DNA from 2 places in the Exiguobacterium sp. SH5S4 genome. Region 2 is predicted to be linked to the other one. Evidence: predicted binding sites of a transcription regulator. Region 2 holds the regulator's gene; the other holds the start of a gene.

Region 1 (5,123 bases), on a different contig from region 2:
AAGTGGTCAATATCGGCGAGTGCGACGGCATATGGGCGGCCGTCTGCGACGGCTTCCATGACGGCTTGCTCGATTCGTTGATAGCCGGTCATCCGGTTATATAGCCCGGTCAATCCGTCCCGTGAAGCGAGGACGTTCAATCGTTCGTTCGACCGTTCTAACTCGGTCGTCACCTCGACGACCGAGTTCTCGAACACGAACGTCAGCCCGGCGATGAGTGCGATCGTCGACAGCAGACAAGTCAGCCCGATCACTTGCTCGATCATGGGGGCGAGCGGCTGTGTCCCGACCGTGACGTTCAAGTAGAGGAAGCTGTAGATCGCCATCGCGAGTCCGGTCGACATGATGCGGACCAAGCGACTGACGTTCGGCATGAAGAACACCCCGTACGCCACCATGATGATAAAGTAATGGACGTTCGCGCCCCACCCGAGGACGATCGTCGAGATGATGGCGTTATAGACGACTTCGACGAACAGTCCGGTAAAGAATATCCGGTAGTACCGTTTATGTACGAAATAGAATGAGAGCGTGTAATAAAGAACGCTGAACACGTTCGACCAGGCGAGCACCATGACGTCGAGCCGCCAAAATGTGATCAGGAACACGACATGGATGAGCCATGCGAGCGCGTTCCCGTAAAAAGTGATGCGGTAATTATACAGTGTACCGCGACGTTCCTCATAGGCAGTCCCCACGTGAACACCTCCTCGTTCCAGTATACCGAAACGGTAAGGATTTGCCTACGCCTGTTCATGAATCAAGTCAATCCACTCTCTGTAAACGTTGATTTCAGGACGTTATAATTGCGTGAAATAGATATTTCACGCAAGGTTTATAGAAGCGTCATTTGATTCGTTAAAACAGACATGGTGGCATCGTTCGATTTAAAAGCGAATCAACAGGGTGACAATATATTATTATGTAAACCACTATGAGGGATATAAACTTTTGTTTCGACAGCCGTTCATCCGTTAAGCGAAAATAAAGCTTGAAACGGGGAACGAGGTAACGTTACACTGAGAACGTAAACAAAAGGGGGATTTCAGGATGGACGACCAACGTTTGAAACAACATCTCGCTGAAGCGAAGACGATCGCTGTCGTCGGTGTGTCATCGAACCCGAACAAGACCGCCAACCAGATTGCGGAGTATTTGCTCCTGCAAGGGTATACGGTCATCCCTGTCAATCCGACGCTCGAGACGTGGAACGGCCGCAAGGTGTATCCGACGGTCGAGAGCATCCCGGGACGAATCGATATCGTCGACGTGTTTCGCCGGAACGAATATTTGGCCGGCGTTGCCGAGGACGCGGTCCGTCATGGGGATGTCGGACTCGTCTTTAACCAGCTCGGTCTGTCGAGCAAGGACGCCGAACGAATCGTTCATGCTGCCGGACTTGACTACATCGAGAACCGGTGTATTTACGTCGAGCATGCTCGACTCCTCGGCTGAGACCTGCCCCTGCGGCAGGTCTACTTTTTTTCACGCGTCGACGGCGCGGAGAGGAAGGCTTGCCAGAATCCCGAAACAGCTATACAATTAGGTATGAAAAACGAACATGTGTTCGAATATGAGGTGACTGACATGTCAACAAAACTATTTAATTATAATGAAGACGCCATCCAAGTGCTCGAAGGGCTCGCTGCCGTTCGGAAACGACCAGGGATGTATATCGGCTCGACCGACCATCGCGGGCTGCACCATCTCGTCTACGAGATCGTCGACAACGCGATCGACGAGGCGCTCGGCGGGTTCGGTGACCAGATCGATGTGACGATCCATAAAGACGATGCCATCACGGTCCGTGACCACGGACGTGGTATGCCGACCGGGATGCACGCCTCGGGAAAACCGACGCCGGAGGTCATCTTCACGGTCCTCCATGCCGGCGGAAAGTTCGGCCAAGGCGGCTACAAGACGTCAGGCGGACTGCACGGGGTCGGCGCCTCGGTCGTCAACGCGCTCTCGAGCAAGCTGCTCGTCACGATCTATCGCGACGGCAAGGTGTTCGAGCAGACGTTCGCTGACGGCGGTGTGCCACAGACGACGCTCCTCGAGACGGGGAAAGCCCGCCAGACCGGGACGAGCGTCTACTTCAAGCCGGATACAAGCATCTTCTCGACGACGACGTATAACTACGACACGCTCGCCGAACGGCTCCGAGAGTCGGCTTTCCTATTGAAAGGGTTGACGATCACGTTGACCGACGAACGCTCGGACAAGCAAGAGACGTTCCATTACGAGAACGGGATCGCCGAGTTCGTCCACTATTTGAATGACGACAAAGCGACGCTCCACCCGACCGTCTACTTCGAAGGGACCGAGAACGACATCGAGCTCGAACTCGCCTTCCAGTTCACGGACGCCTACTCGGAGAACGTGTTGTCGTTCGTCAACAACGTCCGCACCCGGGACGGCGGGACGCATGAAGTCGGCGCCAAGACGGCGATGACCCGGATCATGAACGAGTACGCCCGCAAAAACGGCTTGTTGAAAGAAAAAGACAAGAACCTCGACGGTGGCGACGTCCGTGAAGGGTTGACGCTCATCGTCTCGGTCCGGATCCCGGAGGAGTTCCTCCAGTTCGAGGGACAGACGAAGTCGAAACTCGGCTCGCCTGAAGCCCGTGCCAGCGCAGACGCCGTCATGGCCAAGCAGCTGACGATTTTCCTCGAGGAGAACCCGCAGATGGCGACGATGCTCATCAAGAAAGCGATCCGCGCGGCCCAGGCCCGTGAAGCGGCCCGGAAAGCGCGTGAAGAGGCGCGTAACGGCAAGAAAAAGAAACGTTCGAGCATCTTGAACGGGAAACTGACGCCGGCGACATCAAAAAACGCCGCCAAGAACGAGCTGTTCCTCGTCGAGGGGGACTCGGCCGGCGGTTCGGCCAAACAAGGCCGTGACCGGACGATCCAGGCGATCTTGCCGCTCCGCGGGAAGGTCATCAACTCGGAGAAGTCGAAACTCAATGACATCATGAAAAATGAGGAGATCAACACGATCATCCACGCGATCGGCGCCGGGGTCGGACACGATTTCGATCTCAGTGACTGCAACTTCGACAAAGTCATCATCATGACCGATGCCGATACGGACGGGGCCCATATCCAAGTGCTCTTGCTGACGTTCTTCTTCCGTTACATGCGACCGCTCGTCGAGGCGGGCAAAGTGTTCGTCGCCTTGCCGCCGCTCTATCGCATCTCGAAAGGGAAAGGCAAGTCGGAGCAGTTCGAATACGCCTGGGACGAGGAAGCGCTCGAGAAACTCGTCAAAGTGTACAAAAAAGGCTATATCATCCAGCGCTACAAAGGTCTCGGTGAGATGAACGCCGATCAACTGTGGGAGACGACGATGAACCCGGACACACGGACACTCATCCGCGTGACGATCGATGACGCTGCCGTCGCCGACAAGCGCGTCTCGGTGCTCATGGGGGACAACGTTGCCCACCGCCGCGAATGGATCGAGGAGAACGTCGCCTTCGGGCTCCAAGAAGATGATTCGATCATCGCCAATGAACATGTGACTAAAGCGATTGAGGAAGTGATGTAACGATGTCGACGATTCAACACATTTTAAACTTGTCGCTCGAACAGGTCGTCGGAGACCGTTTCGGGCGTTACTCGAAATATATCATTCAAGACCGGGCGCTCCCGGACGCGCGCGACGGGCTCAAGCCCGTACAGCGCCGGATCTTGTATGCGATGCACCATGAAGGCAACACGAACGACAAGGCGTACCGGAAATCGGCCAAGACGGTCGGGAATGTCATCGGGAACTACCACCCGCACGGTGACTCTTCTGTCTATGAGGCGATGGTGCGTCTGTCGCAAGACTGGAAGCTCCGCTACCCGCTCATCGATATGCACGGGAACAACGGCTCGATGGACGGCGACTCGGCTGCCGCGATGCGGTATACCGAGGCACGGCTGTCGAAGATCGCCGGTGTCATGCTGACGTCGATCGCGAAGAACACGGTCGACTATACGCCGAACTTTGACGATTCGACCGAGGAACCGCTCGTGTTGCCGTCACTCCTGCCGAACCTGCTTATGAACGGGACGACCGGGATCTCGGCGGGGTATGCGACCGAGATCCCACCGCACAACTTGACCGAGGTGCTCAATCTCGCCATCGCCCGACTCGCCGGCGAAGTCGAGACACCGAATGACGCCTTCCGTTACATGCAAGGTCCCGACTTCCCGTCCGGTGGCACGGTCATGGGCAAAGACGGCATCTTGAAAGCGTTCGAGACCGGTAAAGGCAAGATCATCATCCGCGCCAAATCGGTCATCGAGCCACTCAAGGCCGGCCGTGAACAGATCACGATCACCGAGCTCCCGTATGAGGTGAACAAGGCCAACCTCGTCAAGAAGATGGAAGAGCTCCGTCTCGACAAGAAAGTCGAAGGCGTCGCCGAAGTCCGTGACGAGACCGACCGGACCGGGGTCCGCGTCGTCATCGAATTGAAGAAAGAAGCGGACGCGGAAGGTGTGCTCCACTTCTTCTTGAAGCATACCGACCTGCAGCTCGCCTATAACTACAACATGGTCGCGATCGTGCAGCGGACACCGAAACAGCTCGGTCTGTTACCGATCATCGATGCGTATTTGAAACACGTCGAGGAAGTCGTCACCCGCCGGACGACGTTCGAGCTCGAACAGGCGAAGAAACGCGCCGAGATCGTCGACGCGCTCGAACAAGCCATCTCAGTGCTTGACGAGACGCTCGAACTGATCCGTTCGGCCAAGGACAAGTCCGAGGCGAAGCAGAAGCTCATGGATCGCTTCTCGTTCACGGACCGTCAAGCCGAAGCGGTCGTCATGCTTCAATTGTATCGTTTGACGAACACAGACATCGTCGAGCTCCAAAAAGAAGCGAAAGTGTTGCAAAAAGAGATCGCGCGCCTCGCCAACATCTTGAACGTCGACGCGACGAAGCGGAAACTCATCTCAAAAGAGTTGACGGCGCTCCGCGACGAGTTCGGTGATGAGCGGCGTTCGGTCATCGAGGCCGAAGTCGAAGAATTGAAACTGAAGACCGAGGTCATGATCGCCGTCGAAGAGACGATGGTGTTCGTCAGCCGCGACGGCTACGTGAAACGTTCGTCGATGCGCTCA
Region 2 (5,123 bases):
TTTTCGAGGGAATGGTCGAACCTTATCGAGCTTCGTGTATAACAAACATGCACATCCTATACGAAATAGGATGTGCATTCGAGTTCATTCAGAACGGTGTCGGTTCTGTTCGTCTTTTAGTTTTTCTGGTGTCACGTCGTTGCCTTCCGGATCGACGACTTTCATGCCCATCATCTGGGATTTGAACGATTGACGGAACGCTTTTAAATATTGTTGACGTAACGCTTGTTGCTCGTCCATCTCTTGTTGTGACAAGCCGTCTGTCTTTGCCTTGTTGGCGAGGAAGTTAATCCGCTCCAATTGTTCGGGTGCTAACATGAGGTTCGCCCCCTCTCTACTGAATTTGTAGTTCTACTGTACAAAATCAGGGCGTAGGAATCAAGTTTCTGGCACTGCCACATGTTCCAAATAGCGACGGTTCACAGTCGCTTTCGAGACTTCGTAGCCGAATCCACGGAGCGTGGCCGCGATTTCGGCGAAAGTGAGCCCCCGCTCCCGGAGTTGGACGATCTCCTCGATCGGCACTTCAATCCGGCTCCGTCCCCCTTGGTCATGGTGCTGAATGTTGCGTTGCGGGTTGAACCCATTCGCGACCGCACGGCGCATGCCGCGCGATATCTTGGCGTTATGAATCTTCCGTTGATACTCCTCGACGACGCTGACAATCTCAAGCACCATCTTCTCGGCGTCGGAGACGACGTATTCATCGGACGACTGCATCGTCAACAGCCGGACGTTATGCTTCATGAGCGTATGCAAGATGGCGATTTTTGCATTCCCCCGGCCGAGGCGACTGTCATCGCTCACGAGCACGGCATCGAGCTTTGACGCCGACACATGCTCTAACAAATCGAGCAGACCCGTCCGATTGACCTCAAATCCGCTCTCTTGTTCGGTGATCACATCGATCACTTCCGCATCGAGACGTTTGGCCATCTGTAACAATTCTGCTTCTTGCCTCGTGAGCGAGGTTTCCTGAGTTGACTTGTTCGTCGATACGCGACAATAAATGACGACTCGCATCTCGTCACTTCCTTTCTTTCCAGTCATCCTCTTACGATACACAGGATGAGCGGGTGTTCGCAATCCAAATCGATCATTCAGCAGCGAACCAAGTCGTTTTCCGCTCTTCTTTTTCCGCACGTTCCGCTAACAGCTGGGCTTCGAGCGTTTCTGCTTCGTTGAACGCAACTTCTTGTTCGATACTTCTTTCGACCGTCATCACTTTCGGCTCCACAGTCCCGCCTTGGCGAAACTCGCCGACTAAGTAAAAGGCGAACATCCCGAGCACTACCATTCCGACCAATATGAATCCATTGACTGTATCTTTCATTTGAACCGCCTCCAAATATAAGAATATGCGTTCTTAGGAACGTCTGTTCGTTTTATCTGTCCTTATCATAAAACAAGAACTTCTGTTCGGTCAAGAAAAAACGAACGAATGTTTGTACGCTCATATGTTCTTGTGTTAAAATAAATCCATAAAGAATAGGATGCGTTCGCAGGTTATTCGACATAAACGAGGTGAAATCCATTGAAAAAAATGTCAGCAAGACAGCAACAGATTCTTGATTTTATAAAAGCTGAAGTTCGGACGAAAGGTTATCCGCCGTCAGTCCGAGAAATTGGTGAAGCCGTCGGTCTCGCATCGAGCTCGACCGTGCACGGTCACTTGGACCGTCTTGAAAAACGTGGATTGATTCGGCGCGATAAGACAAAACCGCGTGCGCTCGAAGTGTTGAGCGAGGATTCTCCGTCCATCGAGGAGCGTGAGACGGTCATGTACGTCCCGGTTATCGGGAAAGTTACGGCCGGAACACCGATCACGGCGATCGAGAACGTGGAAGAACACTTCCCGCTCCCGGCCCATATCGTCGGTTCGGATAACGTGTATATGCTCTCCGTCTCTGGCGATTCGATGATCAACGCCGGAATCCTCGACGGAGACCGCGTACTCGTCAGACAACAGAACACGGCAGACAATGGAGAGATTGTCGTCGCGATGACGGACGAGGGTGAGGCGACCGTCAAACGGATCTACAAAGAGGCGTCGAAAGTCCGACTCCAGCCGGAGAACGATGAACTTGAGGCGATGTATTTCGATAACGTATCCATTTTAGGGAAGGTCATCGGTGTATACCGGACGATCCATTAATGGCTAGCGGCAAGACACATACGCGTACGAACCTCGTGGCAATCGGTGCTTTAGCGATTGCCACGCCTTTTATTGATGTCGATATCCCGACTACCCTTTTCCTCGGTGCGCTTATCGGGACGTTTTGGCTCTCCCCGGACCTCGATTTGAAATCGGATGCATACTATCGGTGGGGACCGCTGCGTGGCTTTTGGCTCCCTTACGTGAAGCTGATGCCGCACCGGTCTCCGCTGTCGCACTTGCCGGTGTTGAGCGATCTCATTCGTGTCATCTACCTTGGCTTCCCGCTCGCGCTCATCCTTACGTTCACTTCGTATGAAGCGGTTGTGAAGACGTGGCTCGACTTGAACGGCATCCCGTTCTTCCTCGGTCTCGTGTTCGCGACGACGCTCCATACGGCACTCGACTATGCGTCCACATTTTTCAAACGTGCGTTCTAATCGCAAAACAAGCGACCACTCAATTGCGAGTGGTCGCTTGTTTTGACTAAAAAAACGCCCGATCCAAGAAACTGGATCGAGCGTTTTTTCAAGTTCATTCGACTTAGTAGAGCGTCATGTACTGATCGCGTTCCCACTCCGTCACTTGCGTGCGGAACATGTCCCACTCGATCTCTTTCAACTCGAGGAAGTGTTCGCCGATGTGGTCACCGAGCGAATCCATGACGATTTTGTCGGCGCGGAGTACTTCGAGTGCGTCGAAGAGTGTCGCCGGAAGATCGTCGATGCCGTTCGCAACACGCTCTGGCTTGTCCATCACGTAGATGTTGCTGTCGATCGGTTTCGGTGCTTTCAAGTCTTTCTCGATGCCGTCAAGACCAGAAGCTAAGAGGGCCGAGAGCGCGAGGTACGGGTTCGCCGCCGGGTCGACCGAACGTACTTCGATACGTGTCGAGAGGCCACGGGCAGCCGGTACACGGACGAGCGGTGAACGGTTACGGGCGCTCCATGCGACGTAGCATGGTGCTTCGTATCCAGGCACGAGACGCTTGTACGAGTTGACCGTTGGGTTACAGATCGCCGTGAACGCACGTGCATGCTCGAGGATACCAGCTGTGAAGGCACGTGCCGTATCCGAGAGCTCCATGTCACCGTTCGGGTCGTAGAACACGTTCGTGTCGCCTTTAAAGAGTGACATGTTCGCATGCATCCCTGAACCGTTGACACCGAAGAGTGGTTTCGGCATGAACGTCGCGTGAAGGCCATACTTCGCCGCGATCGTCTTGACGACGAGTTTGAACGTTTGGATGTTGTCGGCAGTCGTTACCGCATCCGCGTATTTGAAGTCGATTTCATGCTGTCCTGGTGCGACTTCGTGGTGTGACGCTTCGATCTCGAAGCCCATGTTTTCGAGCTCGATAACGATTTCTTTACGGCAGTTCTCGCCTGAATCGACCGGTGCCAAGTCGAAGTAACCGCCTTGGTCGTTCAATTCGAGTGTCGGCTGTCCGTTCAAGTCTTTCTTGAAGAGGAAGAATTCTGGCTCTGGTCCGACGTTGAACGCTGAGAAGCCGAGCTTTTGCATGTGCTCGAGGTTGCGTTTCAAAATGCCGCGCGGGTCACCGCTGAACGGTGTGCCGTCCGGATTATAAATATCACAAATTAAGCGAGCGACTTTACCGCTGCCGTCTGTCCATGGGAAGACAACCCACGTGTTAAGGTCTGGATAGAGGTACATGTCTGATTCCTCGATGCGTACGAACCCTTCGATTGAAGAGCCATCGAACATCATCTTGTTATCAAGTGCTTTGTCCAATTGGCTGATTGGCACCTCGACGTTTTTAATCGTACCGAGGATATCCGTGAATTGAAGACGAATAAAGCGTACGTCCTCTTCTTGTGCGATCCGTTTGATGTCTTCTTTTGTGAACGTTTTTCTGGCCATGGTAAAAGTCCCCTCTCACATTGTGTAATGGTTTGTGTACTGGCGTCATCGATAAAAACGTGACAACTCTCCTTGGATGAGCGACGTTTTATTGAAACGACCAGCTTCTTGAAGCTGTGTTTTCAATAATTGATGTAACTCTTTCTCGGAAATCTTTGGCGGTTCGCTTGGCGGAGCCGCAGAAGCAGATTGTTCTGTCTCTTTGGCACCGTCGTTGTCGAGCATATGGCGAATCGCCGCCAAGTTGAAGCCTTGGTCAATGAAATCTTTGATTGCGAGCAAACGTTCGACATCATTAAAGGAATAAAGTCGTCGTTTCGATTCCGTCCGACTAGGCGAAACCAGACCCTGTTCTTCGTAATATCGAATCTGCCTGCCTGTCAGTTGCGTCAGATCTTGGACGATCCCAATCGGAAACAACGGGTTGGAGCGACGAAATTGATCGGCCATCCCTTACCCCTCCTTTTCTGTCTCACAATGTGAGAATAATACATGACAACTTTCCTGTCAATAGATGTTAAGAAAGTTAACATGACATTTCGGTTACAACGTTTGAGTTGAATTTTCACGGTCAAATGTGACGAGCCCTTTCGTCCGCAATTGGCTCAAGGCGAGCATTAACGCGACTTTCACGTGTGCATAGGTCAAGCCACCTTGGACGTATGCCGTGTACGGCGCCCGGAGTGGTCCGTCCGCTGAAAGTTCGATCGACGAGCCTTGGATGAACGTCCCGGCCGCCATGATGACGTCGTCCTCATAGCCTGGCATATAGGCCGGCACCGGCAGCGCGTGGGCGTTGACCGGGGACGCCATCTGGATGCTCTGACAGAACGCGATCATCTTGTCGCGGTCGCGGAACGTGACCGATTGAATCAAATCGGTCCGCTGTGACGTATAATGCGGATCGGTCTCAAAGCCGAGCAAGCCGAGCAGGCTCGCCGTCAAATGGGCCCCTTTCAACGCTTGGGCGACCGTGTGCGGCGCCATATAAAAGCCTTGATACATCTCCTGCAGCGAATAGAGCGACGGACCGGCCTCGCTGCCGATGCCTGGCGTCGTCATCCGGAACGAGCATCGTTCGATC

The links. The regulator LexA, encoded in region 2, represses DNA repair genes until DNA is damaged. The targets are predictions, from matches to a motif close to CGAACATATGTTCG.
Region 1: the regulator LexA is predicted to act here: its motif matches at 1,557-1,570, upstream of parE (DNA topoisomerase IV subunit B).

What each region holds. Positions count from the first base shown of each region.
Region 1 is NZ_SJUQ01000033.1:20,518-25,640, forward strand. Features, by position in the region: gene EVJ32_RS14355 (GGDEF domain-containing protein) at 1-698, opposite strand, end outside; gene EVJ32_RS14360 (CoA-binding protein) at 1,051-1,455, shown strand; gene parE (DNA topoisomerase IV subunit B) at 1,588-3,555, shown strand; gene parC (DNA topoisomerase IV subunit A) at 3,558-5,123, shown strand, end outside.
Region 2 is NZ_SJUQ01000029.1:10,455-15,577, reverse strand. Features, by position in the region: gene EVJ32_RS13705 (DUF896 domain-containing protein) at 85-318, opposite strand; gene EVJ32_RS13700 (YneB family resolvase-like protein) at 379-1,023, opposite strand; gene EVJ32_RS13695 (hypothetical protein) at 1,097-1,333, opposite strand; gene lexA (transcriptional repressor LexA) at 1,535-2,155, shown strand; gene EVJ32_RS13685 (metal-binding protein) at 2,155-2,595, shown strand; gene glnA (type I glutamate--ammonia ligase) at 2,699-4,039, opposite strand; gene EVJ32_RS13675 (MerR family transcriptional regulator) at 4,085-4,489, opposite strand; gene EVJ32_RS13670 (methionine gamma-lyase family protein) at 4,583-5,123, opposite strand, start outside.